DNA from 3 places in the Streptomyces sp. Root1310 genome. Region 1 is predicted to be linked to each of the others. Evidence: riboswitches for the same ligand, from Rfam matches in the RefSeq annotation. Region 1 holds a riboswitch; each other region holds the start of a gene.

Region 1 (9,605 bases):
CCGCTGCGGGGTCACGTTCGTGCTGGACCGGGCCGGCGTGACCGGTGTGGACGGGGCCTCCCACAACGGCATGTGGGACATGTCCGTGCTCCAGGTCGTCCCGGGGCTGCGCATCGCGGCCCCCCGCGACGCCGAGCAGTTGCGCGCGCAGCTGCGGGAGGCGGTCGCGGTGGACGACGCGCCGACCATGGTCCGCTTCCCGAAGGAGTCGGTCGGACCGGAGGTGCCGGCCGTCGGACGGGTGGGCGGCATGGACGTACTGCACCGCGGCGACCGCGCGGACGTGCTGCTGGTGGCCGTCGGCGTGATGGCGCCGGTGTGCCTGCAGGCCGCCGAGCTGCTGGACTCCAGAGGTGTCGGCTGCACGGTCGTCGACCCCCGCTGGGTGAAGCCCGTCGACCCGGCCCTGCCCGGCCTCGCCGCCGGGCACCGGCTGGTGGCCGTCGTCGAGGACAACAGCCGCGCCGCCGGCGTCGGATCGGCGGTGGCGCTGGCCCTGGGCGACGCCGACGTCGACGTGCCCGTACGGCGGTTCGGCATCCCGGAGCAGTTCCTCGCGCACGCCAAGCGCGGTGAGGTGCTCGCCGACATCGGCCTCACCCCGGTCGAGGTGGCCGGCCGGATCAGCGCGAGCCTGGCCGCCGCGGACGTCCGGTCCCTCGACACCGCGGTGACCGGCCCAGTCAAGGAGAAAGCTGAATGACCACGGAGTTCGACCTCGGCGCCCTCCTGGCCGAGCGCGGAGCCGAGCGCTACGAGCTGCACGCCAGATACCTCAACCACCAGCTGCCGCGCATGCTGCACACCATCGGCTTCGACAAGGTCTACGAGCGCGGTGAGGGCGCGTACTTCTGGGACGCGGACGGCAACGACTACCTGGACATGCTCGCCGGGTTCGGGGTGATGGGGCTGGGCCGGCACCACCCCGTCGTCCGCAAGGCGCTGCACGACGTCCTCGACGCCCGGCTCGCCGACCTGACCCGCTTCGACTGCCAGCCGCTGCCCGGGCTGCTGGCCGAGAAGCTGCTCGCCCACAGCCCGCATCTGGACCGGGTGTTCTTCGGCAACAGCGGCACCGAGGCGGTGGAGACGGCGCTGAAGTTCGCGCGCTACGCCACCGGCAGGCCGCGGGTCCTGTACTGCGACCACGCCTTCCACGGGCTCACCACGGGCTCGCTGTCGGTGAACGGCGAGTCCGGGTTCCGGGACGGGTTCGCGCCCCTGCTCGCCGACACGGCGGTCCCGCTCGGCGATCTCGACGCACTGGCCGGGGAGCTGGGCAAGGGAGACGTCGCCGCCCTCATCGTCGAACCGATCCAGGGCAAGGGGGTGCACGAGGCGCCGCCCGGCTATCTGCGTGCCGCGCAGGAGCTGCTGCACCGGCACAAGGCGCTGCTGATCGCGGACGAGGTGCAGACGGGTCTCGGCCGGACCGGCGACTTCTACGCCTACCAGCACGAGGACGGCGTCGAGCCGGACCTGGTGTGCGTGGCCAAGGCGCTCTCCGGGGGCTATGTGCCGGTCGGCGCCACGCTCGGCAAGGACTGGATCTTCAAGAAGGTCTACTCGTCGATGGACCGGGTGCTCGTGCACTCGGCGAGCTTCGGGTCCAACGCGCAGGCCATGGCGGCCGGGCTCGCGGTGCTGTCCGTGCTGGAGAACGAGCAGCTCGTGGCCAACGCGCGGGCCACCGGCGACCTGCTCAGGTCCCGGCTGGCGGCCCTCGTCGACAAGTACGAGCTGCTCGCCGACGTCCGCGGCCGGGGTCTGATGATCGGCATCGAGTTCGGCAAGCCCGGCTCGCTGAAGCTGCGCAGCCGGTGGGCCATGCTCCAGGCGGCCCGCAAGGGACTCTTCGCGCAGATGGTGGTGGTACCGCTGCTGCAACGGCACCGGATCCTCACCCAGGTCTCCGGCGACCATCTGGAGGTCATCAAGCTGATCCCGCCGCTGATCATCGGCGAGACGGAGGTCGACCGGTTCGTCGACGCCTTCACCGCCGTGATGGACGACGCGCACGGCGGCGGCGGGCTGATGTGGGACTTCGGCAGGACGCTGGTGAAGCAGGCGGTCGCCAACCGCTGACCCGCACGGGGCGCGGGCGGTGGTGGTGGGGGAACGGGCGGCCGGGAGGGCGGTCCCCCAGGCGCTTTTGCCTCTGAGGCAACAAATTTGCCGCAGAGGCAATTCCGGCGTGCAATGGAGCCATGAGCTCGCCCGAGTCCGAGGACCCGGCGGAACCAGCCGGGGCTCTTCCCGCCGTCGCCCCCCAGCTGCGCGCCCTGCGCCGCCGGGCCGCCCTCACGCTGGAGGCCGCGGCCCGCGCCGCCGGGCTGTCGCCCGCCCATCTCTCCCGCCTGGAGACCGGGCAGCGCCAGCCCTCGCTGCCGATGCTGCTCGCGCTCGCCCGTATCTACGGTACGACGGTCTCGGAACTGCTCGGTGAGACGTCCGCCGACCGGGACGCCGTCGTCCGTGCCGCCGGCATGGAGCCGACCCGCGCGGGCGGCTGGACGTACTGGCAGGCCGGCGCGTCCGGGCGCGGGATGCAGGCCCTGCGGGTCCATGTGCCGTACGGCTCCCAGGGGGACGTCGTGCGCGTGCACCCCGGGGAGGAGTGGCTGCACGTCCTGCGCGGGCGGCTGCGGCTGCGCCTCGGGGACACCACCGAACTGCTCGGGCCCGGTGACAGCGCGCACTTCGACTCGCTGACCCCGCACCGCATCGCGGCGCAGGACGCCGACGGGGTCGAACTGCTCTTCGTCCACACCCTGTTGCAGAGTCCCACGGCCACGCTGTGCCTGGGCCCGACCCCTTCGCACATCGGAGAGACACCATGAAGGACATCGAGGAGAAGTTCCCCCGCACCCTCTGGATCCGGCTGATCATCTACATCGCGGTCGGGCACGTCTTCGCGGCGTTCCTCTGGCTGCTGTTCGAGGTGGGGGCCAACCAGTAGCGCCCCCGGGAGCCCGTGCGCCCTCCGGGGCACGGACCCGGACGCGACCTCGGACGCGACCTCGGACGTGACATCGGACGCGATCTCGGACGACAGCGGACGCGGTGTCAGTCGAGCAGCCGGGTCCGCAGCCGCTCACGGGTCTCGGGGGAGAGGCCGAGACCCTCCTCCAGATAGGTGTCGACGCCGCCCCAGGTCTCCTCGATGGTCTCCAGGGCCGCCGCGAGGTATTCCGCGCGCGCGTCGAAGAGGGGGCTGAGCAGCTCCATGACCTCGGGGGAGTAGGCCGCGGACGAGGTGGCGCTGCGGCGCACCCGGTAGCGGCGGTGCTTGGCGTTGGACTCCAGGTAGTCGGCGAGGATCGCCTCGCGCTCCACACCCAGGGCGAGCAGTGTCACCGCGATGGACAGGCCCGCGCGGTCCTTGCCCGCCGCGCAGTGCATCAGAGCGGGGACGCTGTCCTCGGCGAGCGAGTGCAGCACCCGCGCGTGCTCGGCCGTCCGCTCCTTGATGATCGAGCGGTAGGAGGCGATCATCCGGCCGGCGGCCTTGCCGTCGCCGAGGATCCCGCGCAGCTGGTCGATCTCGCCGTCGCGGACCATCTTCCAGAACTCGGAGCCGTCCGCCGGGTCGGACAGGGGCAGGTTCACATTGCGTACGCCCGGGAGCTCGACGTCCGGGCCCTCCAGCTTCTGGTCCGCGGCGTTGCGGAAGTCGAAGATCGTGTGCAGGCCCAGGCCGGAGAGGAACGCGGCGTCCTCGTCGGTCGCGTGCGCGAGATGGCCGCTGCGGAACAGCACGCCGTGCCGCACCCTCCGGCCGTCGACGGTCGGCAGACCGCCCACGTCCCGGAAGTTGCGCACACCGGCCAGCTCGGGCTCGGTCGACGGGATCTGCTGCGTCACGGGGGCCTCCCTGTCGGTCTCCGCCGGCGCGGCTCGTGGTGGCCGACGGGACGCTTCCCCGACGATACGACATGGGTTCCCCGGGCAACGGGTTGTCCACAGGGCGGTACTCCGGACGTCCGCCCAGGTGAAGAGTTGTCCACGGAAAGTTGCCCGGCAGGCCGACCGCATTCGATGATGTTGGTGCTTGATCGCACCTGTTCGAATTAGTGGGGGTTTGATGCCCGAGATCGCCGACAACGGCCGTACCTGGCTCCTTTCGGGGCCGACGAGCAGCTATGCCCTCCACCTCACCGAGGCCGACGAGCTGGTCCACCTGCACTGGGGCCCGGGCATCGCGCTCGCGGACGCCGAGGCGCTCGCCGCCCTCCCGCCGTCGGAGCGGGGGGCGTCCTTCGAGTCCCCGCTCGACGGCCGGGAGGAGTACCCGGTCGAGGGCGGCCCCCGCTTCGTCCGGCCCGCCCTGTCGGTGCGCACCGACAGGCGGCGCGGCACCGAGTGGTCCTACGAGGGCTTCGAGGCCGACGCCGACGGGCTGCGGCTGCGGCTGCGGGACGCCGGGCTGGCCGTCACCCTGCACTACCGGATGCGCGGCGACGTCGTCGAGCGCTGGACGACCCTGCGCAACGACGGTGAGCGGGCGCTGGAGCTGCTGCGCGCCGACTCGGCCACCTGGACCCTGCCCGAGCGCGACGACTGGCGGCTGTCGCAGCTGCACGGCCGCTGGGCCGCCGAGTCCCGGCTCACCCGGTCCCCTCTCACCTACGGCGAGCAGGTCATCGGCAGCCGGCGCGGCCACACCGGGCACCAGCACCTGCCCTGGGTCGCCCTGGACACCGACGCGACCGAGGAGCGCGGCGAGGTCTACGGCTGTGCCCTCGGCTGGTCGGGCACCTGGCGGATCGCCGTCGCCCAACTTCCGGACGCGCGCGTGCAGATCACCGGGGGCGCCGGATACGACGACTCGGGGCTGCTGCGGCTGGCCGCGGGGGAGTCCTTCACCACGCCCGTCTTCGCCGGCCTGTGGAGCGACGCCGGCTTCGGCGGAGCGAGCCGCGCCTGGCACGCCTACCAGCGCGCGTACGTCGTCCCGGACGCCGGACGGGACCGGCCGGTGCTGTTCAACTCCTGGGAGGCCACCTACTTCGACATCTCCGAGGAGCAGCAGGGCGCACTCGCCCGGCGGGCCGCCGCGATCGGCGTGGAGCTCTTCGTCGTCGACGACGGCTGGTTCGGGGCGCGCACCGGCGACCACGCCGGGCTCGGCGACTGGCAGCCCAACCCCGACCGCTTCCCGAACGGGCTGAAGCCCCTCGCCGACCAGGTGCACGACCTCGGTATGCAGTTCGGCATCTGGGTCGAGCCCGAGATGGTCAACCCGGACAGCGAGCTGTACCGGGCGCACCCCGACTGGGTGCAGTTCCAATCCGGACGAAAGCGGACGGAGTTCCGCAATCAGCTCGTGCTGAACCTCGCGCGCGAGGACGTCCAGGAGTACCTCTGGCAACAGCTCCACGCGCTCCTGTCCAGCGCGCCCGTCGACTATGTGAAGTGGGACTTCAACCGCTGCTTCACCGACGCCGGCTGGCCGGACGACCCCTACCCGCAGCGCCTCTGGGTCGACCACGTACGGGCCCTGTACGCGCTCCTGGACCGGCTGCGGGAGGCCCACCCCGGGGTCGCCTTCGAGTCCTGCTCCGGCGGCGGCGGGCGCATCGACCTCGGGATCATGAGCCGCACCGACCAGGTGTGGACCTCCGACAACACCGATCCGCTCGACCGGCTCGACATCCAGCACGGCTTCAGTCAGATCCACCCGGCCCGGGTGATGGCGGCATGGGTCACCGACAGTCCCAACGCCCAGCTCAACGGCAGGGTCAGCTCGCTGCGCTTCCGGTTCGTCAGCGCCATGGCCGGCGTGCTCGGCGTCGGCGGTGACCTCTCCGAGTGGGGCGAGGAGGAGCTCGCCGAGGCGCGTCGATGGGTGGACCTCTACAAGGAGATCCGGCCGCTCGTCCAGCAGGGCGACCTCTACCGGCTGCGGCCCCCGGCGGGCGGCCTGAGCGCCGTCCAGTACGTGCGCGGTGACGAGAGTGTCGTCCTCGCCTGGCTCCAGGCGCAGCGGTTCGGCGAACCCGTCCCGGCGCTGCGGCTGCGCGGACTCGACCCGACGGCATCGTACGAATGCCGTGAAACGGGCGAAGTTCACCGAGGGGCGGTATTGGTCCATCACGGACTGCGCACCGGACTCCGGGGGGACCTTGATGCGACAGTTATCCGACTGCGTCGCATCTGAGGTTTCTGTCCGAATTGAAGCCTTAATTCCAACTCGCTCTGGAATAAAGGAACCTGGAGAGCTGTCACGTGAGGAGCGTCATATCCGTGACCGTACGTCGCCCGTCATGTTCACGTAATTCGTAGGCGTTTCCAGGGTGCTTGGCGATAAAGGGACCCCTTGTCTCACGCAGTGTGACCGGGGATTCCCACAGGGGATCAAGAGATGGGCGTGAGCGGCACAACCTCTGCTTGTCCCTGTGCGTCCCGGTCGCTTACGTTCCACACCAATCCGGACGGACGCCGAATCCTGCCACCGCCCGGAGCCCGCACACTCACCCGTATCTGGCAGGAGCGGGGGACCCACAGGTACAACCGCCTGTTCCGGTCTCCGGAAGAGGCTTTGGGGTAAAGCCGCGCCTCGGCGCGGCCGGGCATCTCCAGTCCGCACCCGACAGCTCACCTCGCAGGCGCCGGAGAGGAATTCGCCATGCCCGCGAAGGGTAAGCACCGCCGTCCGAAGACCCAGCGCTTCACTCGTTCCATCGCCGTCGCCGGAACGGGCGGCGCCGCGCTCGCCCTTCCGCTCATAGGTGCCGCCGGCGCTCACGCGGCCCCCGCCCAGTCCGTCGCGCAGTCGGCTTCCCAGGCCGTTCCGGAAAAGGCCGTGCAGTCCGTGCCGGTGGCGCAGAAGACGGCCACCGCCACGACGGCCAAGTCCTACACCGTGCGGTCCGGCGACTATCTGTCGAAGATCGCCGACGAGCAGAACGTCAGCGGTGGCTGGCAGAAGCTGTACCAGGACAACCGTCGGGCCGTGGGCAGCGACCCGTCGCTGATCCACCCGGGACTGAAGCTCTCGATCGGCAAGAAGGCCGCGAGCACCGGTTCGTCGTCCGGCTCGTCGTCCGGTTCCTCCTCGTCCTCCCCGTCGAAGTCGAAGGCGTCCGGAACCAAGTCGTCGTCCTCTTCCTCCCCTTCCTCTTCTTCGTCCGGTTCGTCCTCCTCGAAGGCGGTCACCCAGGCCGCCGAGAGCGGCACCGGCACCTCCAGCGGGTACACGCTGCCGGTGGCGGGCGCCACCGTCGGCACCGCTTACCACACGGCCGGCAGCATGTGGTCCAGCGGCTACCACACCGGCACCGACTTCGTCGTCCCGACCGGTACCTCCCTCAAGGCCGTGGGCGCGGGCACCGTCGTCTCCGCGGGCTGGGGCGGCGCGTACGGCAACCAGGTCGTCATCAGGCTCGCCGACGGCTACTACGCCCAGTACGCCCACCTGTCCCAGCTCTCCGTCTCGGCCGGCCAGACCGTGACCGCGGGCCAGCAGCTCGGCCTCTCCGGTGCCACCGGCAACGTGACCGGCCCGCACCTGCACTTCGAGATCCGCACCACGCCGGACTACGGCTCCGACGTGGACCCGATCGCCTACCTCCGCTCGCACGGCGTCTCGATCGGCTGACCCCGCCGACTCCGACGACCTCCCGCCTGACACGCGGCCGAAGGCCGGACCCCGATCCCCGGGTCCGGCCTTCGGCTTGTCCGGGAACGGCACGGCACGGCACGGTCGGCCGGGCGGGCGGTGTCGGACTTTGCGCGTTCATGATCGTTTCATTGCGTTCTTGTGGCAGCCCTTCTTGCCCCGTCGACAGGCGGGTCAGAGTGGGGACACAGTGATCTCCGTCAGCGAGCAAGCGCTTTCTATCGCTCTTCGGAGGTCCTGTGTCCGGCGTCGACCGACGCATCGTCATCAAGGGCGCCGCCGCCGCGGCCGCCGTCACCGCCGTCAGCCTGCTGGCCGGACTCGTCTCCGCGCCCGCCGGGCACGCAGCCGGGATCCCGCGCCGGATCGTCGAGAACCTCGACCGCGGCCTGGTCGCCACTCCGTCCGGCGAGGGGACCTTCCTCAGCTGGCGGCTGCTCGGCACCGAATACGCGCGCTACGGCGACACCCTCGCCTTCAACGTCTACAAGAACGGCCGCCGCCTCAACCGGGAGCCGGTGCGGAAATCGACGACCTATCAGGACAGCACCCGGGGGACGGGGACCTATACCGTCCGCGCCGTCGTGGCCGGGCACGAGCAGCGGCCGAGTCCGGCGGCGCTGCGCTTCACCGACGGCTACGCCGAGATCCCGCTGGCCGACGCCGACGGGTACACCGTCCAGCACGCCTGGCCGGGCGACCTCGACGGCGACGGACGCTACGAGCTCGTCGTCAGCCGGCTGTCGGGGACCCGTGACAGGCCCGACCTGCTGGAGGCCTACACGCTCACCGGTGAGCGCCTGTGGCGGGTCGACCTCGGCCCCGGCTCCTACACCCAGGTCGGCGGGAACGGCGCCAACGACCCGGCGCCCGCCGCGATCAGCGGTTCCACCGCGATCGGCGGCTATCGCAACGACGACAACGTCACCGTCTACGACCTCGACGCCGACGGCCGCGCCGAGGTGCTGGCGCACACCGCCGCCGGGACCACCTTCGCCGACGGGGCACAGGTCACCGCCGCCTCGCCCGCGAACCAGTTCGTGTCGGTGATCGACGGCGCGACCGGCACCGAGCGGACCCGGCAGCCCGTCCCCGACGACTTCACGGCCGACGGCCCGTCCGGCGGCCACTTCGGCGTCGCCTACCTCGACGGCGTGCATCCCAGCCTGGTCACCAAGCTGGTCACCCGCGTCGGAGCCAAGCGCGGCTCGTTCCGGGTCCTCTTCCAGACCTGGGACTTCAACGGCACTGATCTCGAACGCCGTTGGAAGTACGTCGTGGACCCGACGACCGGCGCTACCAGCTTCCACCAGATCCGGACCGTCGACGTCGACGGGGACGGCAGGGACGAGATCGCCGACGGCAACTACGTGGTGAACAGCGACGGCACGCTGCGCTACGTCGTCGACGGCGCCATCCACGGCGACCGCTTCGACATCGCGGACCTCGACCCCGACCGGCCCGGCCTGGAGGGCTTCGCCATCCAGCAGTCCGAGCTGGGCATCGTCTCCGCCTTCCCCTGGTACTACTACGACGCCGCCACCGGCGAGCGGCTGGTCACCGGCTCGCACCCGACGAGCCCGGTGAGCGACGCGGACCTCGACACCGGCCGCGGGAACGCCGCGGACATCGATCCCGGCCACCGGGGCTACGAGTACTGGACGTCCACCGCCGACGTGACCCGGCCCGGCGCGGGCGTGTTCAACGTCCAGGACGGCAAGGTCTCCACCACCACCCCGAGCGTCAACTTCCGTATCTGGTGGGACGGTGACAAGGCGTCAGAGCTGCTCGACTTCACCCGCGTCGAGAAGTGGGACCCGGCGACGGAGAGCAGCGCGACGGTCTTCGACCCGGCCGGCGTCGTCTCCGGCGCCCGCAACGCCACCCCGTTCTACGGCGATCTCGTCGGCGACTGGCGCGAGGAGATCCTCGCGGAGACCGCCGACCACACCGCCCTGCGCCTCTACACCAGCACCGTGCCGAC
Region 2 (9,605 bases), on a different contig from region 1:
GCCGGGACGGTCAGGTCGAGGCCGTCCACGGCGAGCTGCCCGCCGCGGTAGCGCTTGGTGAGGCCGCGGGTGCGGATGACGGCGTCGTCGTCCGCAGGCACCTGTACGGACTTCGGCGCTGACTCCGGCAAGGTGCCGGGCGCCGACTCCGCCAAGGTGCCCGGCACGGACTCCGGCTCGGGCTCCCGCACGGACTCCGGCGCTGACTCCCCCATCGGCTTCCTTCCCGGCCTCCCGGCCTCCGGGTGTCCGGAGGCCGGCCGCTGCTCTACGTCACCCGCGCCGCCACTTCGTCACTGCATCACTTCACCGCTCGGCGGTCCCGCATGCTTGGCCGCTCGGCCTACTTCGCCGCGTTCGCCGCCTTCACCAGGGCGTCCTTGGTGACCGCGCCGACGTAGACCTTGCCGTCGTCCGTCATCAGGGCGTTGATCAGGCGGGTGGAGAAGACGGTGCCGGAGCCGAACTTGCCGGTCACCTTGTCGCCGAACGAGCCGAGGAAGCCGCCGAGGTCGCCACCGGCCTCCGTGCCCGAGGGCATTCCTTCGCCACCGGTGTCGAAGACGGCGACGGACGTCCAGCCCTCGCCGAGGACATTGAGGCCGTCGAGTCCGTCCGGGCCTTCGGCGCCTTCGGCGCCTTCGAGGCCTTCGAGGTCCTTCGCGAGGTCGTCGGACCTGCCCGGGTGCCCGGGGGCGCTCTCCCCGGCCTCGTCGCCCTCCGTGACCTTCGCGCCCTTAGGGGCGGTGAAGTCGAAGGTGGACGCGGCGGGCTTGGCGAAGCTGACCTGGGTGAAGCCCGCGTCCACGACGGCTGCGCCGCCGCTCGCCGGGGTCAGCGTGAACTTCAGCGGCAGACCCGTCTTCGCGTCCACGGCCACACTGATCGCGCCCACCGTGGAACCGGACTGCTTCGGCTTGACCAGCAGCTTGTAGGCGTCACGGCCGGCGACCTGGACGGTGCCGTCGACGGTCACGGAGGTCGTGTCGTCGACCGCCTTCAGGGCGTCGTCGGTGAGCTCCTTGGGCGTGGCGGGGACGGGGGTCTCCGCCTTGCCGGAGCCCTTGCCTGCGCCCTCGCCGGAGTTCTCGTCGGCGGTCGAGTGGTAGACCTCGTTGGAGGCGCTGTCGTACCCCCAGACGTCCTTGCCGTTGTGGATGACGCTGTACTCGGCGGCGTCCTCCAGCAGCGAGAGCTTCTGCCGGTCCGGGCCGTCGGCGGCGACGCGCAGGGTGTGCGTGCCGGAGGCGAGCTCGGTGAGCTTGGTGGACGGGTCGGCGGACGAACCGTCACCGCCCTGGGTGGCCCCCGAGAGGAGCCCGCTCTCCAGTCCGCCGAGGTCGGGCAGCCCGAGGTCGGTGCTGATCTTCACCGTCCCGGACAGCTGCTGCACGTCCGAAGCGGCGATCTTGTCGAGGAGCTGCTGTGCGGTGATCTTCGGCAGGTCGGGGTCGCCGGAGTCGGCGAGCGCCGGGACCAGCCCGATCGTCGCCGCCGCCACACCGATCACGGTGACCGGGACGATGTACCGTGCGGCCTTGCGCCGTCCGAGGCGCAGGTCGTCGGCTTCCGCGCCGGTCGACTCCCCGCCGGTCGTGGTGTCGTCGGATGCCTTCGGTGCCATGTGTGCCTTACCTCCGTCGTCGGCGGCGGCTGGTCATCTCGCGCCTGAACGTCCCCACCCCAAGCCGCCATTCTCACCCGAATCGGTGAGGAGTGGTGTTTTCCGTGGTTCCCATCTGACCAAATCGGCCATGGGGAAGCGTCAGCCCGAGGGCTCAACTCCACATACGCCTGCGGTATGACACGGAGGTGACGAGGCGGCATCCGACCCGTAGGGGTCCCCGGGGTCAGCCCGCCCGGTGGACCACCGCGTCGCAGAGTTCCATCAGCGCCGCCTTCGCGTCGCACTCCCGCAGCGGCGCCAACGCGGACCGCGCTTCCTTCGCGTACCGCACGGTGTCCCGGCGGGCTTGCTCCAGCGCCGGGTGGGCCCGGAGCGCCTGCAGTGCCTCGGTGTGCCGGGCGTCGTCGGTCAGGTCGGAGTCCAGCAGCTCGCACAGGGCGATGTCCTCGGGCAGCGACAGCCGCGCCGCCCGCTCCCGCAGCCTCAGCACGGGCAGCGTGGGAACGCCCTCGCGCAGGTCCGTCCCCGGCGTCTTGCCCGACTCGTGCGAGTCCGAGGCGATGTCCAGGACGTCGTCCGCCAGCTGGAAGGCGACGCCGAGCCGCTCGCCGTACTGCGTGAGCACGTCGACGACCGTCTCGTCGGCGCCGGACATCATCGCCCCGAAGCGGCAGGCCACGGCCACCAGCGAGCCCGTCTTGCCGCCGAGCACGTCGAGGTAGTGGTCGACCGGGTCCCGTCCGTCCGTGGGCCCCGCGGTCTCCAGGATCTGCCCGGTGACCAGCCGCTCGAACGCCTCGGCCTGCACCCGCACCGCCTCGGGCCCGAGGTCGGCCAGGATGTGGGAGGCGCGTGCGAAGAGGAAGTCACCCGTGAGGACGGCGACGGAGTTCCCCCAGCGGCTGTTCGCGCTGGACACACCGCGCCGCACGGCCGCCTCGTCCATCACGTCGTCGTGGTACAGCGTGGCCAGGTGGGTCAGCTCCACCACGACGGCCGAGGGCACCACACCCGGCGCGTACGGGTCCCCGAACTGCGACGCGAGCACCACGAGCAGCGGCCGGAACCGCTTCCCGCCCGCGCGTACGAGGTGCTGGGCGGCCTCCGTGATGAACGGGACCGCGCTCTTGGTGGCCTCGAGCAAGCCTTCCTCGACAGCCGCCAATCCGGCCTGGACATCGGCTTCCAGAGCCTGGTCCCGCACGCTCAGCCCGAACGGCCCGACGACGGTCACGAGGGGTCTCCTGTCTGCTGGTGTCTACTGGCGATTACGCGGTTTGTCGATAGGTCTCTGCCATCACTCAAGTCAGCGTATCCGGTCACGTTTCGATCACCGATAGCCCCCACGTCCCGCGGGCTCGAATGGACTCGCCCGGGAGGCCCCCGCAGGCCAGGCGGTATCGGATCACGCCCGATATGTTTTTGATCAGCTCATATGAGCGGACATGGAGAGAGTTACCGGGAACCCGGGATTCATGTCCCGGACCGGGTCTCCCGTCGGGCCGACGGTCCCGCGCGCCCCTCTCCCCACGTGACGACGATCACGCATTCTCCTCACCCTTCCCCCGCGACGCGTCGGGCGCGAGGGGAGGCGATCCCCCTCCGCCCCCTCCACCACTCATCGCCGGTGCTTTAACGATGAGTTGGGACTAATGCCCGATTCGCCACTCTTGTGCAAGCTGGTGAGTTGGCTCACTCCCCACGAAGATCCGGCTCAGGTCCCCCCTTCACCGATTCTCCGCACCCCTCAAGCAAGTTGAAGCTTTGCACCCACAAAGGATCAAGCACCCCATAGGCCACAGACCAAGGTCAATAGGGGTGATCTGTGAATCCGGTACTTGTTTCGGACATGTGCTCTCGCATACGTTCCCGGCCTGTCGGGCGGAACGCCGAATCCTGCCGCCGCCCGCACACCCATCGATAACGCTCGGCAGGAGCGGGGGAACCAGGTAAGTCGCCGAAACGGATTTCCGGATGTCTTGGACACACAAGACGTTTCGGGCAGGCCGTACGGCTTGGGGTAAAGCCGCGACCGTCAGGACGCGACCGGGCAGCTCCCGCCCGAACCCGACAGCTCACCTCGCAGGCGCCGGAGAGGAAATTCGACATGCCCGCTGCCGCTCAGCCGCGCCGCAACCGTTTCATCCGCACGATCGCCGTCGCCGCCACCGGCGCGGCCGTGCTCGCTCTCCCCGTCCTCGGGGCGACCACCGCCTCCGCGGCGACCCCGGCCGTCTCCACGGCCACCAGCCTCGGCTACGCCAACAACCTCGACGGCTGGATCCGCGCCTCCCTCCAGGTCATGGGGCAGCACGGCATCCCGGGGACGTACAACGGCATCTACCGCAACGTCATCCGCGAGTCCTCCGGCAACCCCTACGCCATCAACCTCTGGGACTCCAACGCGGCCGCGGGCATCCCGTCCAAGGGGCTGCTGCAGGTCATCGACCCGACCTTCCGCGCCTACCACGTCAACGGCACGTCGTGGGACTCGTACGACCCGGTCGCGAACATCACCGCCGCCTGCAACTACGCGGCCGCGCGTTACGGCTCGATCGACAACGTGTTCGGCGCGTACTGACCGTCCCGCCGGCCGGTCACCGGCTGGCGGCCGCCGGGGCCCGGGGCTCGGCGGCCGCCGGCCCGGTAGCCAGTAGCCGCCAGCCGGTAGTCGCCAGCCGACAGGCGTTGGCAGGCGACCGGTGGCCGGTAGAGGTCGCCCGTAGCCCGTAGCCGGTAGCCGGTAGCCGGTAGCCGGTAGCCGGTTACGGAAACATTTGTTCGAGGACGACGGCCACGCCGTCGTCCTCGTTCGATGTCGTCACCTCGTCGGCCACCGCCTTGAGCTCGGGATGGGCGTTGGCCATGGCGACCCCCCGGGCCGCCCAGTCGAACATCGGGATGTCGTTGGGCATGTCCCCGAAGGCGACGGTGTCCTCGGGCCGCAGCCCCAGGCGTTCGGCGGCCAGGGCCAGCCCCGTCGCCTTGGTGATCCCGCAGGGCTGGAGTTCGACCGTGCCCGGCCCCGACATGGTGACCGTGGCCAGCGAGCCGACCACCGAGCGGGCCGTCGACGCCAACTCGTCGTCGGACAGCGTGGGATGGCGCAGCAGCACCTTGCTGATCGGCTCGCACCACAGGTCGTCGCGCCGGCCGACACGCAGGGCGGGCAGCGTCGGGTGCGGCATCCGGTAGCCCGGCTCGATGAGCGTCAGTCCGTCGACACCGTCCTGGTCGACAGCCGCGTACAGCTGCCCGACCTCCGCCTCGATCTTGCCGAGCGCGGTCTCGGCCAGCTCCCGGTCCAGCGTGACCGACCACAGCAGACGGTCCGCGCCGGCGTCGTACAACTGCGCGCCCTGCCCGCACACCGCGAGCCCCCTGCTGTGCAGCCGGTCGAGCAGGGGGCGCACCCGGGGCGCGGGCCGTCCCGTCACCACCAGGTGACGTGCGCCGGCGGCCGCCACCCGCGCGAGCGCGTCGAGGGACCGGTCGGAGAAGGTGTCGTCGCCGCGGAGCAGCGTCCCGTCCAGGTCGGTGGCGATGAGGGAGTACGCGGTGCGCGCGGCATATGCGGTGGGTGCGGCCATGATCAGAGAATACGGATCCCGGGCCCCCCGGGTTCGACGCGAACCGGACGACGTCCACGTCCTGTCCGGTTCTGCCAACTCCCCTTGTACGCCTGGCTCACGACTGGTCGCCGACCGTCTCAATGAAACGGCTTTCTGGCACATCGCCGGGTAGCGGACGGTTGAAGGCCTCTGTACCGGTTGGCAACAACATACGACGCTACCTACCGCGACGCCCGGATGGAGCGGTACCGTCCAGGTGTCCAGGGGGGACTTGATCGGGGGGTCAGGTTGAGCAGTGGGCGCATTCGTGTGCTGAGGCCGCAGGACCTCGGCGAGGGGGAGAGGGAGCGGTGGCGCGCGCTGCGTGGCGCGTCGACGCTGCCGCGAAACCCCTTCATGGAACCGGAGTTCACCGACGCCGTGGGCCTGGTACGGCCACGCTCGCGGGTGGCGGTGGTGTACGAGGGGCGTGAGCCGGTCGGCTTCCTGCCCCACGAACGGGGACGGCTCGGACAGGGCCAGGCCCTCGCGTACGGCGTCTCGGACGCGCAGGGCGCGGTGCTGGCCCCGGGTCTCGGGCTGGAGGCCGGCGAACTGATGCGCGCGTGTGGTCTGTCGAGCTTCGCCTTCGACAACCTGGAGGCGGAGCAAGGGCTGTTCGTCCCGCAGGCGGCCGAGGAGTACGCCTCCTATGTCATCGACGTCGAAAAGGGTTACGAGACCTATGAGTCCGTGCTGCGCGCCCAGTCGCCGAAGTTCCTGAAGACGACGCTGGCCAAGGAGCGCAGGCTCGGCCGCCAGGTCGGGGAGGTGCGGTTCGTGTTCGACGAGCGCGATCCGGCCGCACTGCGCACGCTCATGGCGTGGAAGTCCGCGCAGTACCGCAGGACCGGCCGCCGGGACCGGTTCGCACAGGAGTGGATCACCCGGCTCGTACACGTGCTCTCCGAGACCCGCGCGCCGGAGTGCTCCGGCACGCTCTCCGTCCTCTACGCCGGTGACCAACCGATCGCCGCGCACTTCGGACTGCGTTCGTCGACTGTCCTGGCCTGCTGGTTCCCCGCGTACGAACCGGGGTTGGCGAAGTTCTCGCCGGGCCTGGTGCTGCACCTGCGGATGGCCGAGTCGTCCGCCGCCGAGGGCATCGGGCTGCTCGACCTGGGGCGGGGCGCGGCCGAGTACAAGGACTCGCTGAAGACCGGGGAGCTTCCCGTGTACGAGGGGGCGTGGTCGCGTCCGGGGGTGGGCGCCGCGCTCTACTGGCTCGGCCGTGAGCCGTCCCGCCGGGCTCATCACTTCGTGCGCAGCCGGCCGAGGCTCGCCGCCGCGGCCGCACGGACCTTGAAGAGCGCGGGCCGACTGCGCCGGCCGTGACGGGCGGCACCGGCCGGCGGAATGACGGGCGTGAGACAAGGGGGGTTCATGTACCGCGCTGCACGTGCACAGCAGGAGATACAGAGGTTCCTGGACATCGAGCCGGTGCAGGTCGCCGAGCTGGAACTGGACGACGGGGGTGTCCTCAGACCGGGGCCGGGAAGTCCGCCCGTCACGCCCGGCGAGGTGTTCGTCCTGGTCAGAAGGGGCGGACGGCCGATCGGAACGCTGCTCGGGTCGGTACCGCGGGGCGCGGACCCGAAGACCGTCCTCATGGACCTGGCCACGCGCGACCGGGCCACCCCCGGGCCGCCTTCCCCGAAGCGCGGGGAGTCCGGGGAGCGCGCGGAGCCCGGGGAGCGCGCGGAGCCCGGGGAGCGCGCGGAGCCCGGGGAACTCGGGGAAGGGGCCGGCCCGGTCACCACGGCCCCGGCCGTCATGGCCCAGACCGTCATGGCCCAGACCGTCGCGGCCCAAGCCGTCGTGGCCCAGACCGTCGCGGCCCAGACCGTCGCGGCCCAGACCGTCGCGGCTCCGGCCGAGACCGCCTCGGCTGCCGCCGTCCCGTTCACCACGGTCGTCATCGCCACGCGTGAGCGCGCCGAGAAGCTCGCGCACGCCCTCGACTCGCTGCTCGCCCAGGATCATCCGGACTTCGAGATCGTCGTCGTCGACAACGCGCCCGTGACGGACGAGACCCGGGACCTTGTCGAACGCAAGTACGCCGAGCGGGTGCGGTACGTCACCGAACCGGCGCCCGGTCTTGCCGTCGCGCACAACAAGGGTGTCGGGACCGCCCACGGCGAGGTGATCGCCTTCACCGACGACGACGTCGTGGCGGACCCGCGCTGGCTCACGGAACTCACCGCGCCCTTCACCGCCGACCCCGGCCTCGGCTGCGTCACCGGCCTGATCCTGCCGGCCCGGCTGCGTACCCCCGCCCAGGTCCTCCTGGAGAGCCACGGCGGCTTCGCCAAGGGCTTCACGGCCCGTACGTACGACCCGCAGGACCCGCCCGCCGACGAACCGCTGTTCCCGTTCACCGCCGGCCGCTTCGGCTCCGGCGCCAACATGGCCTTCCGTACGGAAGTGCTGCGAGCGGCAGGCGGCTTCGACCCGGCGACCGGGGCGGGGACTCGCGCGCGGGGCGGCGACGACCTCTACGGGTTCGTCCGGGTCCTCGCCGGGGGCCATCGGCTCCACTACACCCCGCTGGCCCTGGTCTGGCACCACCACCGGGAGACCTGGCGGGACCTGGAGACCCAGGCGTACGGCTACGGCGCCGGCCTCACCGCCTACCTCACGGCGATCCTCGTCAACCGGCCCGGCCTGCTGCCCGCGTTCCTGGCCCGGCTGCCCCGGGGACTCGCGCACGCGCGGACGCTGACGGCGAGCCGGGAGGCGGAGCCCGCGTCGGACGGCGCGCCCGGCGGTCACGACGTCCGGACGCACGCCTGGCCGGCCCGGCTCTCCCGGCTCCAGCGGCGCGGCATGCTCTACGGGCCGGTGGGCTATCTGCGGGCCCGGCGCGCACTGCGAGGTGCCGCGCGATGACGGCGTCCCCGGGCAGAGCCGACGCAAGCGGAAGCGGCGACGGCAACAGCAACAGCAACAGCAACAGCAACGGGAGTATCCCGGTGTTTCTGTACCACGCGGTGATGGAGGAACCGCCCGGCTGGATCGCCGAGTTCACCGTCAACCCGCAGCAGTTCGGCGAGCACCTGGACGCCGTCGTGGACAGCGGCCGTACGCCCGTCACGATCAGCGCGCTCGCCGACCACCTCGCGGGGCGGGCTCCGCTGCCGCCCCGCCCGGTGCTGCTCACCTTCGACGACGGCTTCGCCGATCTGCCCGGTGCGACCGCCGAGGCGCTGGCCGGGCGCGGACTGTCCGCGACCGCCTACCTCACCACCGGAGCGATCAGCCCCGGCGGGCGCAGCCTGCTGCCGCCCGCGCCGATGATGACGCTGGATCAGGCGGCACAACTCGAGCGCTACGGCATGGAGATCGGCAGCCACACCGTCACGCACGCCCAGCTGGACACCCTCGCACCGCGGGCGCTGGCGCACGAACTGCGGGTGTCCCGCTCGGTGTTGGAGGACGCCCTCGGCCACCGGGTCCGTCATCTCGCCTACCCGCACGGCTACAACAGCGGGCGGGTACGGCGAACGGCGGCTGCCGCGGGCTACGAGACGGCCACCGCCGTACGGCACGCGCTCAGTTCGGACCACGACGAGCGCTACCGCATCGCCCGGCTCATCGTGCGGCGCGGCCACACCGTCGCCGACGTCCGGGACTGGCTGGCGGGATCCGGCGCCCGTGTCGCCCCGTACCGCGACGGACCGAGAACGGTCGGCTGGCGCTGGTACCGCCGCGCCCGCGCCGCCGTACAGGGGCCGGTGTTCGCAGGGTGAGCCGAGTTCGGCGATTTTGGTGTGAAAAGAAGAGAAAATTCCTATAGTCGACTTGAGGGAGGGGAGCCTCGACGTGCATCAACACGTGCCCGTACCGAGCACCGAGAGCAGCGAGCTGCCCACCCCTGACCTCTCCACCGGACCGGGAAGCCCCGGCGCCCCGGGCGCCCCGGACTCTCCGAGCAGCAAGGGTGATCCGGGCGGTCTCGATGGTCCGGGCGGTTCGGGTCGTTCGGGAGGTCCCGGGGGTCCGGGCCCGGCCACCGGCGGTGACCGCAGACCCTGGCGGATCCCGCGCCGTCCGCCGGACGCGGGCCTGCTGACGCTGCTGCTCGCCGCCGGACTGTGGGTGTACGCGCTGCCCCGCATCGGCTTCCGCGAGATGGGCGACTACGGCCTGCTGGACCGGCTGCCGGTCGCCTACTACCTCTCGTTGCTGGTCCTCACCGCGGGCTTCGTCCTCAGTCTGCGGCGGGCGGGCACCGCGCCCTGGTGGCCGGCCGCGCACTGCGCCGCGCTGCTCCTGGCGCTGAAGGCACCGCCTGCGGTGCTCTACGACGCGGTGCGCTATCCGTGGGCCTCCAAGCACGACGCAATCGTCAACACGCTGCTCGCCAA
Region 3 (9,605 bases), on a different contig from region 1:
AGTACGGCTCCGGCCGCCGGGTCGATGACCGCGCGGACGACCGTGTCGACCCCGCGGGGTGCCATCGCCTGGACGACCGGGCGGATCTCCTCCGGCCTGCCGAAGAGCTCGGCCAACTCGGCGTACGACCGGCGCAGTTGCTCTTCGTCGGCCACGTCGAGCCGTACGCCGCCCAGGTCTGCGCGGTGCCGCAGGTGCGGGGCGGTGGCCTTGAGGGCGACGGGGTAGCCGAGGGCGGCCGCGGCCCGCGCCGCCTCGTCCGGGGTGGGTGCCGGGATGGCCCGGCGGGTGCGGATGCCATAGCGGCCGAGCAGCTCGCACGTCTCGTCGGTGCCGAGGGTCAGGCCCTGCCCGCGCGCGAGGAGCCCGCCGATCATCTCGGCGGCACCCTTCTCGTCGATGTCCTCGTACTCGGGCACCTTGCCGGCGTCGGCCGCCTCGCGCCGCCAGTGGGCGTACTTGACGGCCTCCGCGAGCGCGCGGACGGCGCGTTCGGCGGCGGGGTAGGCGGGGATGAGGTGCGTTCCCTCCGGTGCCGCGACGGCGGTGGGCACCGACGGCGCGCCCTCGGGGGCGTCGGTACGCGCGTGTGCGGCCGCTTCGGCGCGCGGCGCGGTGCTCGCCGCGGCGGACAGCGCCATGGCGAGGCCGCCGAGTTCCACGTGCACGACGAGCACCGGTTTGGCGGGAGCGGCCGCCGCGGCCGACCGCAGGGCCTCCGCGAGTTCCGCGTCCCCGGGCGACCGCTCGCCGATCGCCGGGATCGCCGTCACGACCACCGCGTCGCACGTCTCGTCGGCGAGCGCCCGGGCCAGCGCCGCGTGGAAGTCCTGGGCCGAGGCCTCGGTCGTCAGGTCCAGCGGCGGCAGCGGACGCAGCCCTTCCGAGAGACAGGCGTCGTACGTCAGCAGGCCCAGCGACTCGGAGTTGCCGAGAATCGCCACCCGCGGGCCCGTCGGCAGCGGCTGACGGGCGAGCAGCAGGCCCGCGTCGACCAGTTCGGTGATGGTGTCCACGCGGATCACGCCGGCCTGCCGCAGCAGCGCCGACACGGTCGCGTGGGGCAGCCGGGTCGCCCGTACGGCGTGCCCCTGCGGGGCGGAACCGGCGCCCTGGACGACGACCAGGGGCTTGGCGGCCGCCGTGCGCCGCGCGAGGCGGGTGAACTTGCGCGGGTTGCCGATGGATTCCAGGTACATCAGGGCGACGTCGGTGTCGGGGTCGTCGTACCAGTACTGGAGGACGTCGTTGCCCGAGACGTCCGCGCGGTTGCCGGAGGAGACGAAGGTCGATACGCCGGTGACGCCGGTGACGCCGCCGCCACGCCGGTGGAGGCGGGACAGCAGGGCGATGCCGATGGCGCCGGACTGGGCGAACAGGCCGATCCGGCCGGGTCTCGGCATCTCCGGGGCCAGCGAGGCGTTCAGCCGCACCTGCGGGGAGGTGTTGATGACTCCGAAGGCGTTGGGGCCGATGATCCGCATGCCGTACGCGCGTGCGTGCCGCACGAGTTCGCGCTGGCGCTCCCGCCCGTCGGGACCGCTCTCGGCGTAGCCGGCGGAGAGGACCACGAGTCCCTGCACGCCGTGCTCGCCGCACTCGACGACGGCCTCGGGGACCTGCTCTGCGGGGACGGCGACGACCGCGAGGTCGACGGGCTCCGCAATGTCGCGCACCGAGCGGTGGGCGGGCACCCCGTCCAGTTCCTTCAGATCCTCGGGGAAGGCCTTGTTCACGGCGTACAGCCGCCCGGTGAAGCCCGCCTCGCGGAGGTTGCCGAGGACGCTGCGGCCGACGCCGCCGGGGCTGCGGCCGACGCCGACGACGGCCACGGAACCGGGCGCCAGCAGCCGCCCCACGGAGTGCGCCTCGGCGCGCTGTTCCCGCGCGCGCTGCACGGCGACTGAGCGCTCGGTGGGTTCGAGGCCGAACTCCAGGCGCACGACGCCGTCCTCGAAGCTGCGCTTCTGGGTGTACCCGGCGTCCGTGAACACCTTGATCATCTTGTTGTTGGCGGGGAGCACCTCGGCCGCGAAGCGGCGGATGCCCCGCTCGCGCGCCACGGCCGCGATGTGCTCGAGCAGCGCGGAGGCGACACCCCTGCCCTGGTGGGCGTCCTGGACGAGGAACGCGACCTCGGCCTCGTCGGCCGGGGCCGAGGCGGCCATGCCGTCGGCACCGATGCGGTCGTAGCGTACGGTGGCGATGAACTCGCCGCCGACCGTGGCCGCGAGTCCCACCCGGTCCACAAAGTCGTGGTGCGTGAAGCGGTGGACGTCCTTGTCGGACAGGCGCGGGTAGGGCGCGAAGAAGCGGTAGTACTTCGACTCGTCCGAAACCTGCTCGTAGAAGCTGACCAGGCGCTCGGCGTCATCGACGGTGATGGGGCGGATGCGCGCGGTGCCGCCGTCGCGCAGCACCACGTCGGCCTCCCAGTGGGCGGGGTACTCGTGCCGGTCCGACGCGCTCTGCATGGGGCCCAGAGTACGGCTCGCGTACGACAACGGCGCGAGGCAGTCTGTGGAGGACGCACGTCGGATCGAGGCCGCGATCCGACGACCACGTCGGGAAGAGACACACGACCCCTCCCTCACACGCTTCACGTGTGGAACACTGGTCTAGACAACCTGAACACTGAAGGGCAGCATCACATGGCTGAGCGCCGCGTCAACGTCGGCTGGGCCGAGGGCCTTCACGCCCGCCCCGCTTCCATCTTCGTCCGGGCCGCCACGGCCGCAGGTATCCCGGTGACGATCGCCAAGGCCGACGGCAACCCCGTCAACGCGGCCTCCATGCTGGCCGTTCTCGGCCTGGGCGCCCAGGGCGGCGAGGAGATCGTCCTCGCCTCCGAGGCCGACGGCGCGGACGCCGCTCTCGACCGCCTGGCGAAGCTGGTCGCCGAGGGTCTCGAGGAGCTCCCCGAGACCGTCTGAGCGCGCAGCCCCCTGCCGCCCGAACCGCCGCCGCACACGCGGAAGCGGTTGCGCGTCGCCGGGGCAGCTCAATTGACGGTGGCGGTGTTCGCCACTCCGAAGGTGTCGTCCTGCTAAACCCCGAAGGGCTCGTCCGAATTATCGGGCGAGCCCTTCGCATTTCCCGTCACGGGCAGCAGAAATAATCCCCCGCGAATTATCCCCCTCTTTGTATACGGCCCTCGTGTTAATGCCGCAGACCCGTCATGTTTACGGGAGGTTGCGAAGTCCTCACACGGTCGGCGCGCTCGGGACCGCCGGAAAAGCGCAGCCGGTGCGCGGCCGTCGCGCGCTCGGTGTGCAGCGCCGTGATCGCCCGCGCGCGCTCGCCGTCGCCGCGCGCCACCGCGTCCACGATCGCGCCGTGCTCCGCCCAGGACTCCACGGGGTTGCCCGGCGCCTCGACCGCGTACATCCAGGCGATCTTGTGGCGCAGCTGGGTGAGCATCGACGTCAGGGCATGGCTTCCGGAGGACTGGGCGAGCGTCTCGTGGAACCAGCCCCCCAGGGAGCGCAGATCCTCGCTGTTGCCCCGCCTGGCCCGCTCCTGGCCCAGCCGGACGAGGCCGCGCAGCACCTTCAGATGGGCCTCGGTGCGCCGCTGGGCGGCCCGGGAGGCGCCGAGCGGCTCCAGGAGCATGCGCATCTCCAGCAGGTCCGCGGCCTCCTGCTCGGTCGGCTCGGCGACGCACGCGCCCGCGTGCCGCCGTGTGACGACGAAGCCCTCCGCCTCCAGCGTGCGCAGCGCCTCTCGGACGGGGACGCGGGAAACGCCGTAGCGGCGGGCGAGGAGTTCCTCGGTGAGGCGGCTGCCGCGCTCGTAGACACCCGCGACGATGTCGTCCCGAATGGCCGTGCACACCGAGTGCGCCGGAATACGCATGACGGACCTCCGCCTTAATCCCCGTGAAACGTCGACGATTGACGTGTGTTCCGTGACTCTATTGCAATGAGCGGGGATTTCCGATGGCGGGCCGGAATCCAGGGATATTTTTTGGACAGCAGTGCCTCGAAAACGGCGAAAGCCCCGGCCGGGAGGGCCGGGGCAAGACGATCTGTCGCCGTGGGTCGTCAGACGTTCACGCCGTGGTTGCGGAGGTAGGCGACCGGGTCGATGTCCGAGCCGTACTCCGCGGTGGTGCGGGCCTCGAAGTGCAGATGCGCGCCGGTGACGTTGCCGGTGGCGCCGGACAGGGCGATCCGCTGGCCCGGGGTGACCTGCTGGCCCACCGACACCTCGATGGACGACAGGTGACCGTACTGGGTGTACGTCCCGTCGTTCATCTTGATGACGATCTGGTTGCCGTACGCCCCGCCCCAGCCGGCCTCGACGACGGTGCCCATGCCGACCGCGTGCACGGTGGTGCCGCTCGCCGCGTGGAAGTCGATGCCGGTGTGGCTGCCGGAGGACCACAGGGAGCTGCTGGCCTGGTAGCTGGTCGACACGTAGGAGCCGGTGATCGGCGAGACGAAGGTGTTGAGGCGCTTGCGCTCGGCCTCGCGGGCCGCACGCACGCGTGCCTCGCGCTCCTCCACGGCCTTCTTGGCGGCGGCCTGCCGGGCGGCCTCCTCGAAGGCCGCGTGCTTCTGCACGGCGACCTGGTCGTCGACCTGCTCCGCGACGGCCTCGGAGGCGGTGACGACGGGGATCAGCCCGGTCTGCTCGGGGCTGGGCTCGGCGGCGAGGGCCGGGGAGGCGGCGACGGTGGCCATCACGCCGGTGGTGGTGAGCGCCGCGACGCCCGCCGCGCGAGCGGTGGTCCGCTGCATCCGGCCGGGACGACGATGCTTGCCGGGCGCGCAGGTGAACGCCATGAAGTCGGGTGTGTCCTTTCCTTCCCTCTCGCCTACCGGGTTAGCTGACGGGTTCGGAGCAGGAAGGTCTCCTACGGACCCCCTCGCGTTCACGCGCGGGCGTCCGATTCACCCCAGGGACTTCACAAGTGGGTCCCCGGCTCCCCTGGCTCGCGCCGTACGGGGACTCGGCGATGACTGTCCGGTGCCGCGGCTGCGGCGCACTGCCTGACGAACAGTCCGGATGAAGCTAAGCGGCGCGGGTTTCAATCCTCAAACGGATCCCGGTTTTTGTAGCGCATCCCACAGGGCAGACGGGCAACCTCCGCATCAATTCGGACATACGGAGGCCCTGGTGACGCTCGGTCGACCAGGGCCCCCACACGCGCGTGCCGCCGCCTACTCCGCGGACACGGCCTTTGCCTACTCCGCGGGCACGACCTTCACTTCGCCGATGCCGAGGGCCTCGACCGGCTCCTTGATCTGGGCCGCGTCACCGACGAGGACGGTCACCAGGCGGTCCACCGGGAAGGCGTTCACGGCCGCCGCGGTGGCCTCCACCGTGCCGGTCGCGGCGAGCTGCTGGTACAGCGTGGCCTGGAAGTCGTCGGGCAGGTGCTGCTCGACCTGGTCCGCCAGCGTTCCGGCGACGGCCGCCGCGGTCTCGAACTTCAGCGGCGCCACACCGACCAGGTTCTGCACGGCGACGTCACGCTCGGCGTCGGTCAGCCCCTCGGCGGCGAGGGTGCGCAGCACCTTCCACAGGTCGTCCAGAGCGGGACCGGTGTTCGGGGTGTCGACGGAGCCGCTGATGGCGAGCATCGCGGCGCCCGAGCCGTCCGGGGCGGACCGCAGGACCTGCCCGAACGCGCGGACACCGTAGGTGTAGCCCTTCTCCTCGCGCAGGACGCGGTCCAGGCGGGAGGTGAGGGTGCCACCGAGGCAGTACGTGCCGAGCACCTGAGCGGGCCACACACGGTCGTGCCGGTCGGCGCCGATCCGGCCGATCAGCAGCTGCGTCTGGACGGCGCCGGGACGGTCCACGATGACGACCCGGCCGGCGTCGTCGGCGGTCACCGGCGGCACGGGCCGCGGCTGGGCCGAGGAGCCCGTCCAGGCGCCCAGGGTGTCGCCGAGGAGCGCCTCCAGGTCGACACCGGTGAGGTCGCCGACGACCACGGCGGTGGCCGTGGCGGGACGCACGTGCTTCTCGTGGAAGGCGCGTACGGCGGCGGAGTCGATCTTCTCGACCGTCTCCACGGTGCCCTGGCGCGGCCGCGACATCCGCGCGGTGGCCGGGAAGAGCTCCTTGGAGAGCTCCTTGGCGGCGCGCCGGGAGGGATTGGCCAGCTCGTGCGGGATCTCGTCCAGGCGGTTGCGGACGAGGCGCTCGACCTCGCTGTCGGCGAACGCGGGGGCCCTGAGGGCGTCGGCGATCAGACCGAGGCCCTTGGGCAGGCGCGAGGCCGGCACTTCGAGGCTCAGCCGGACACCGGGGTGGTCCGCGTGCGCGTCCAGAGTGGCGCCGCAGCGCTCCAGTTCGGCGGCGAACTCCTCGGCGGAGTGCTTGTCGGTGCCCTCGGAGAAGGCCCTCGCCATGATCGTGGCGACGCCGTCGAGGCCGGCCGGCTCGGCGTCCAGGGGCGCGTCGAGGAGGATCTCGACGGCGACGACCTGCTGGCCGGGACGGTGGCAGTGCAGCACGGTCAGGCCGTTGGCGAGAGCGGTGCGCTCGGGCGCCGGGAACGCCCACGGCTTGGCCTCGCCCGCCCGGGGCTGGGGGTGGAAGTCCATCGTGGCGAGCTCGGTCACCGGGCCGCCTCCTCGTTCTCGTCCTGGTCGGCGGGGGCTTCGGCGGCGGTCGGCTCGTAGACGAGCACCGCGCGGTTGTCGGGGCGCAGGCGGGCCTTGGCGACCTCCTGCACCTCCTCGGACGTCACGTCCAGCACGCGCTGCACGGCGGTCAGGGCGAGCTGCGGGTCGCCGAACAGGACGGCGTACCGGCACAGTTCGTCGGCGCGGCCGGCGACGGTGCCGAGCCGGTCGAGCCACTCGCGCTCCAACTGCGCCTGGGCCCGCTCCATTTCCTCGGCCGTGGGCCCCTCCTCGGCGAACCGGGCGAGCTCCTCGTCGATGGCGGCCTCGATGACGGGCACCTCGACGTCTCCGGACGTCTTGACGTCCAGCCAGCCCAGGGAGGGCGCTCCGGCGAGCCGCAGCAGGCCGAAGCCGGCCGCGACGGCCGTACGGTCCCGGCGCACCAGCCGGTTGTACAGCCGGGAGGACTCACCGCCGCCGAGGACGGTGAGCGCCAGGTCCACGGCGTCGCACGCGCGCGTGCCGTCCTCGGGCAGCCGGTAGGCGGCCATCAGCGCGCGGGCCGGCACCTCCTCCTCGACGATCTCGCGCAGCTGCTCGCCGATGACGTCGGGCAGCCCGCCGTCACGGGGCGCGGGCTTGCCGTCGTGTCCGGGGATGGAGCCGAAGTACTTCTCGACCCAGGCGAGCGTCTGCTCCGGGTCGATGTCACCGACCACGGAAAGGACCGCGTTGTTGGGCGCGTAGTACGTCCGGAAGAACGCGCGCGCGTCCTCAAGGGTCGCCGCGTCCAGGTCGGCCATCGAGCCGATCGGCGTGTGGTGGTACGGGTGGCCTTCCGGGTAGGCCAGAGCGGTCAGCTTCTCGAAGGCCGTGCCGTAGGGGACGTTGTCGTAGCGCTGACGGCGCTCGTTCTTGACGACGTCGCGCTGGTTCTCCATCGACTCGTCGTCCAGCGCGGTGAGCAGCGAGCCCATGCGGTCGGCCTCCAGCCAGAGGGCGAGCTCCAGCTGGTGGGTGGGCATGGTCTCGAAGTAGTTCGTGCGCTCGAAGCTGGTGGTGCCGTTGAGCGAGCCGCCGGCCCCCTGGACCAGCTCGAAGTGTCCGTTGCCCTTGACCTGGCCGGAGCCCTGGAACATCAGGTGCTCGAAAAGGTGAGCAAGGCCCGTACGTCCCTTGACTTCGTGGCGTGAACCGACGTCGTACCAGAGGCACACCGCCGCCACGGGGGTCAGGTGGTCCTCCGAGAGCACCACGCGCAGGCCGTTGGCCAGGCGGTGCTCGGTCGCTGTCAGGCCCCCGGAGCCTGCCTGGGCTGTGGCCGTGTGACCCATGGGCATGTACGTCCCTTCCGATCGCGGACGCGGTCGTCGAAACCGCGGTTTTCCTGCCGGTCCTGCCACTGTATGCAAGCGTGCCGACGGTCCGCGAAGTTCCCGGACGACATACGCCGAGAGCGAGATCGCGTAGCCTGCGGGCAGCCGTGGAGGAGATGCCTCTGCGTTCGGGCCGGACGGCCGACGCCGGGTCCTCGCCCGTGCTGTCAGTGCCACGGTCCACAATGGTCCGCGTCAGATCCCGTATCACGCCCCAGCAAGGAGCCGGCAGCGATGGCCCGCCGCAGCACGAAGACCCCGCCGCCCGACGAGTCGTTCGAGGAGCGGATCCTCGACATCGACGTCGTCGACGAGATGCAGGGCTCCTTCCTCGAGTACGCGTACTCGGTCATCTACTCCCGCGCCCTGCCGGACGCCCGTGACGGCCTCAAGCCGGTGCACCGGCGCATCGTCTACCAGATGAACGAGATGGGCCTGCGGCCCGAGCGCGGCTATGTGAAGTGCGCGCGCGTGGTCGGCGAGGTCATGGGCAAGCTGCACCCGCACGGCGACGCGTCGATCTACGACGCCCTGGTGCGGATGGCCCAGCCCTTCTCCATGCGGGTGCCGCTGATCGACGGCCACGGCAACTTCGGCTCGCTGGGCAACGACGACCCGCCGGCCGCCATGCGGTACACCGAGTGCCGCCAGGCCCAGGCGACGAGCCTGATGACGGAGTCGATCGACGAGGACACGGTCGACTTCTCGCCCAACTACGACGGCCAGGAGCAGGAGCCGGTGGCGCTGCCCGCCGCCTTCCCGAACCTGCTGGTCAACGGCGCGTCCGGGATCGCGGTCGGCATGGCCACCAACATGCCGCCCCACAACCTGGGCGAGGTCATCGCGGCCGCCCGCCATCTGATCCGCTATCCCGGCGCGGATCTGGACGCCCTGATGAAGTACGTTCCGGGTCCCGACCTGCCCACCGGCGGCCGGATCGTCGGCCTCTCCGGCATCCGGGACGCCTACGAGAACGGCCGCGGCACGTTCAAGATCCGCGCGACGGTGTCGGTGGAGACCGTCACGGCCCGCCGCAAGGGCCTGGTCATCACCGAGCTGCCCTTCACCGTCGGGCCCGAGAAGGTCATCGCCAAGATCAAGGACCTGGTCGGCTCGAAGAAGATCCAGGGCATCGCCGACGTCAAGGACCTCACCGACCGCGCGCACGGTCTGCGCCTGGTCATCGAGATCAAGAACGGCTTCGTGCCGGAGGCGGTCCTGGAGCAGCTGTACAAGCTGACGCCGATGGAGGAGTCCTTCGGCATCAACAACGTGGCGCTGGTCGACGGCCAGCCGCTCACGCTGGGCCTCAAGGAGCTCCTGGAGGTCTACCTCGACCACCGCTTCACCGTGGTGCGCCGCCGCAGCGAGTTCCGCCGCAGCAAGCGACGTGACCGGCTGCACCTGGTGGAGGGCCTGCTGACGGCGCTCGTCGACATCGACGAGGTCATCCGGCTGATCCGCTCCAGTGACAACAGCGCGGAGGCGAAGCAGCGCCTCATGGAGCGCTTCTCGCTGTCGGAGATCCAGACCCAGTACATCCTGGACACCCCGCTGCGCCGGCTCACCAAGTACGACCGCATCGAGCTGGAGGCGGAGAAGGAGAAGCTCAACGAGGAGATCGCCGAGCTGACCCGAATCCTGG

What was found. A riboswitch is a leader RNA that binds a small molecule or an ion and turns the genes downstream of it on or off. The one in region 1 is predicted to bind cyclic di-AMP.
Positions count from the first base shown of each region.
Region 2: it holds a riboswitch for cyclic di-AMP, as region 1 does, so the genes downstream of both, ASD48_RS18865 (transglycosylase SLT domain-containing protein) here and ASD48_RS27160 (LysM peptidoglycan-binding domain-containing M23 family metallopeptidase) in region 1, are expected to answer to the same signal.
Region 3: it holds a riboswitch for cyclic di-AMP, as region 1 does, so the genes downstream of both, ASD48_RS33830 (M23 family metallopeptidase) here and ASD48_RS27160 (LysM peptidoglycan-binding domain-containing M23 family metallopeptidase) in region 1, are expected to answer to the same signal.

Region 1 is NZ_LMEQ01000023.1:689,974-699,578, reverse strand. It holds gene dxs (1-deoxy-D-xylulose-5-phosphate synthase) at 1-703, shown strand, start outside; gene ASD48_RS27185 (aspartate aminotransferase family protein) at 700-2,085, shown strand; gene ASD48_RS27180 (XRE family transcriptional regulator) at 2,208-2,840, shown strand; gene ASD48_RS27175 (DUF6126 family protein) at 2,837-2,959, shown strand; gene ASD48_RS27170 (tyrosine-protein phosphatase) at 3,067-3,864, opposite strand; gene ASD48_RS27165 (alpha-galactosidase) at 4,085-6,160, shown strand; cyclic di-AMP (ydaO/yuaA leader) riboswitch at 6,430-6,624, shown strand; gene ASD48_RS27160 (LysM peptidoglycan-binding domain-containing M23 family metallopeptidase) at 6,629-7,600, shown strand; gene ASD48_RS27155 (hypothetical protein) at 7,861-9,605, shown strand, end outside.
Region 2 is NZ_LMEQ01000012.1:160,318-169,922, reverse strand. It holds gene ASD48_RS18880 (ABC transporter ATP-binding protein) at 1-215, opposite strand, end outside; gene ASD48_RS18875 (DUF2092 domain-containing protein) at 344-1,624, opposite strand; gene ASD48_RS18870 (polyprenyl synthetase family protein) at 1,851-2,861, opposite strand; cyclic di-AMP (ydaO/yuaA leader) riboswitch at 3,505-3,731, shown strand; gene ASD48_RS18865 (transglycosylase SLT domain-containing protein) at 3,735-4,208, shown strand; gene ASD48_RS18860 (HAD family hydrolase) at 4,393-5,217, opposite strand; gene ASD48_RS18855 (GNAT family N-acetyltransferase) at 5,509-6,573, shown strand; gene ASD48_RS18850 (glycosyltransferase) at 6,622-8,127, shown strand; gene ASD48_RS18845 (polysaccharide deacetylase family protein) at 8,232-8,987, shown strand; gene ASD48_RS18840 (hypothetical protein) at 9,061-9,605, shown strand, end outside.
Region 3 is NZ_LMEQ01000032.1:124,799-134,403, reverse strand. It holds gene ASD48_RS33845 (bifunctional GNAT family N-acetyltransferase/acetate--CoA ligase family protein) at 1-2,474, opposite strand, end outside; gene ASD48_RS33840 (HPr family phosphocarrier protein) at 2,652-2,933, shown strand; gene ASD48_RS33835 (GntR family transcriptional regulator) at 3,160-3,855, opposite strand; gene ASD48_RS33830 (M23 family metallopeptidase) at 4,044-4,787, opposite strand; cyclic di-AMP (ydaO/yuaA leader) riboswitch at 4,802-4,970, opposite strand; gene ASD48_RS33825 (pitrilysin family protein) at 5,190-6,578, opposite strand; gene ASD48_RS33820 (pitrilysin family protein) at 6,575-7,924, opposite strand; partial or broken gene ASD48_RS33815 (DNA topoisomerase IV subunit A) at 8,195-9,605, shown strand, end outside.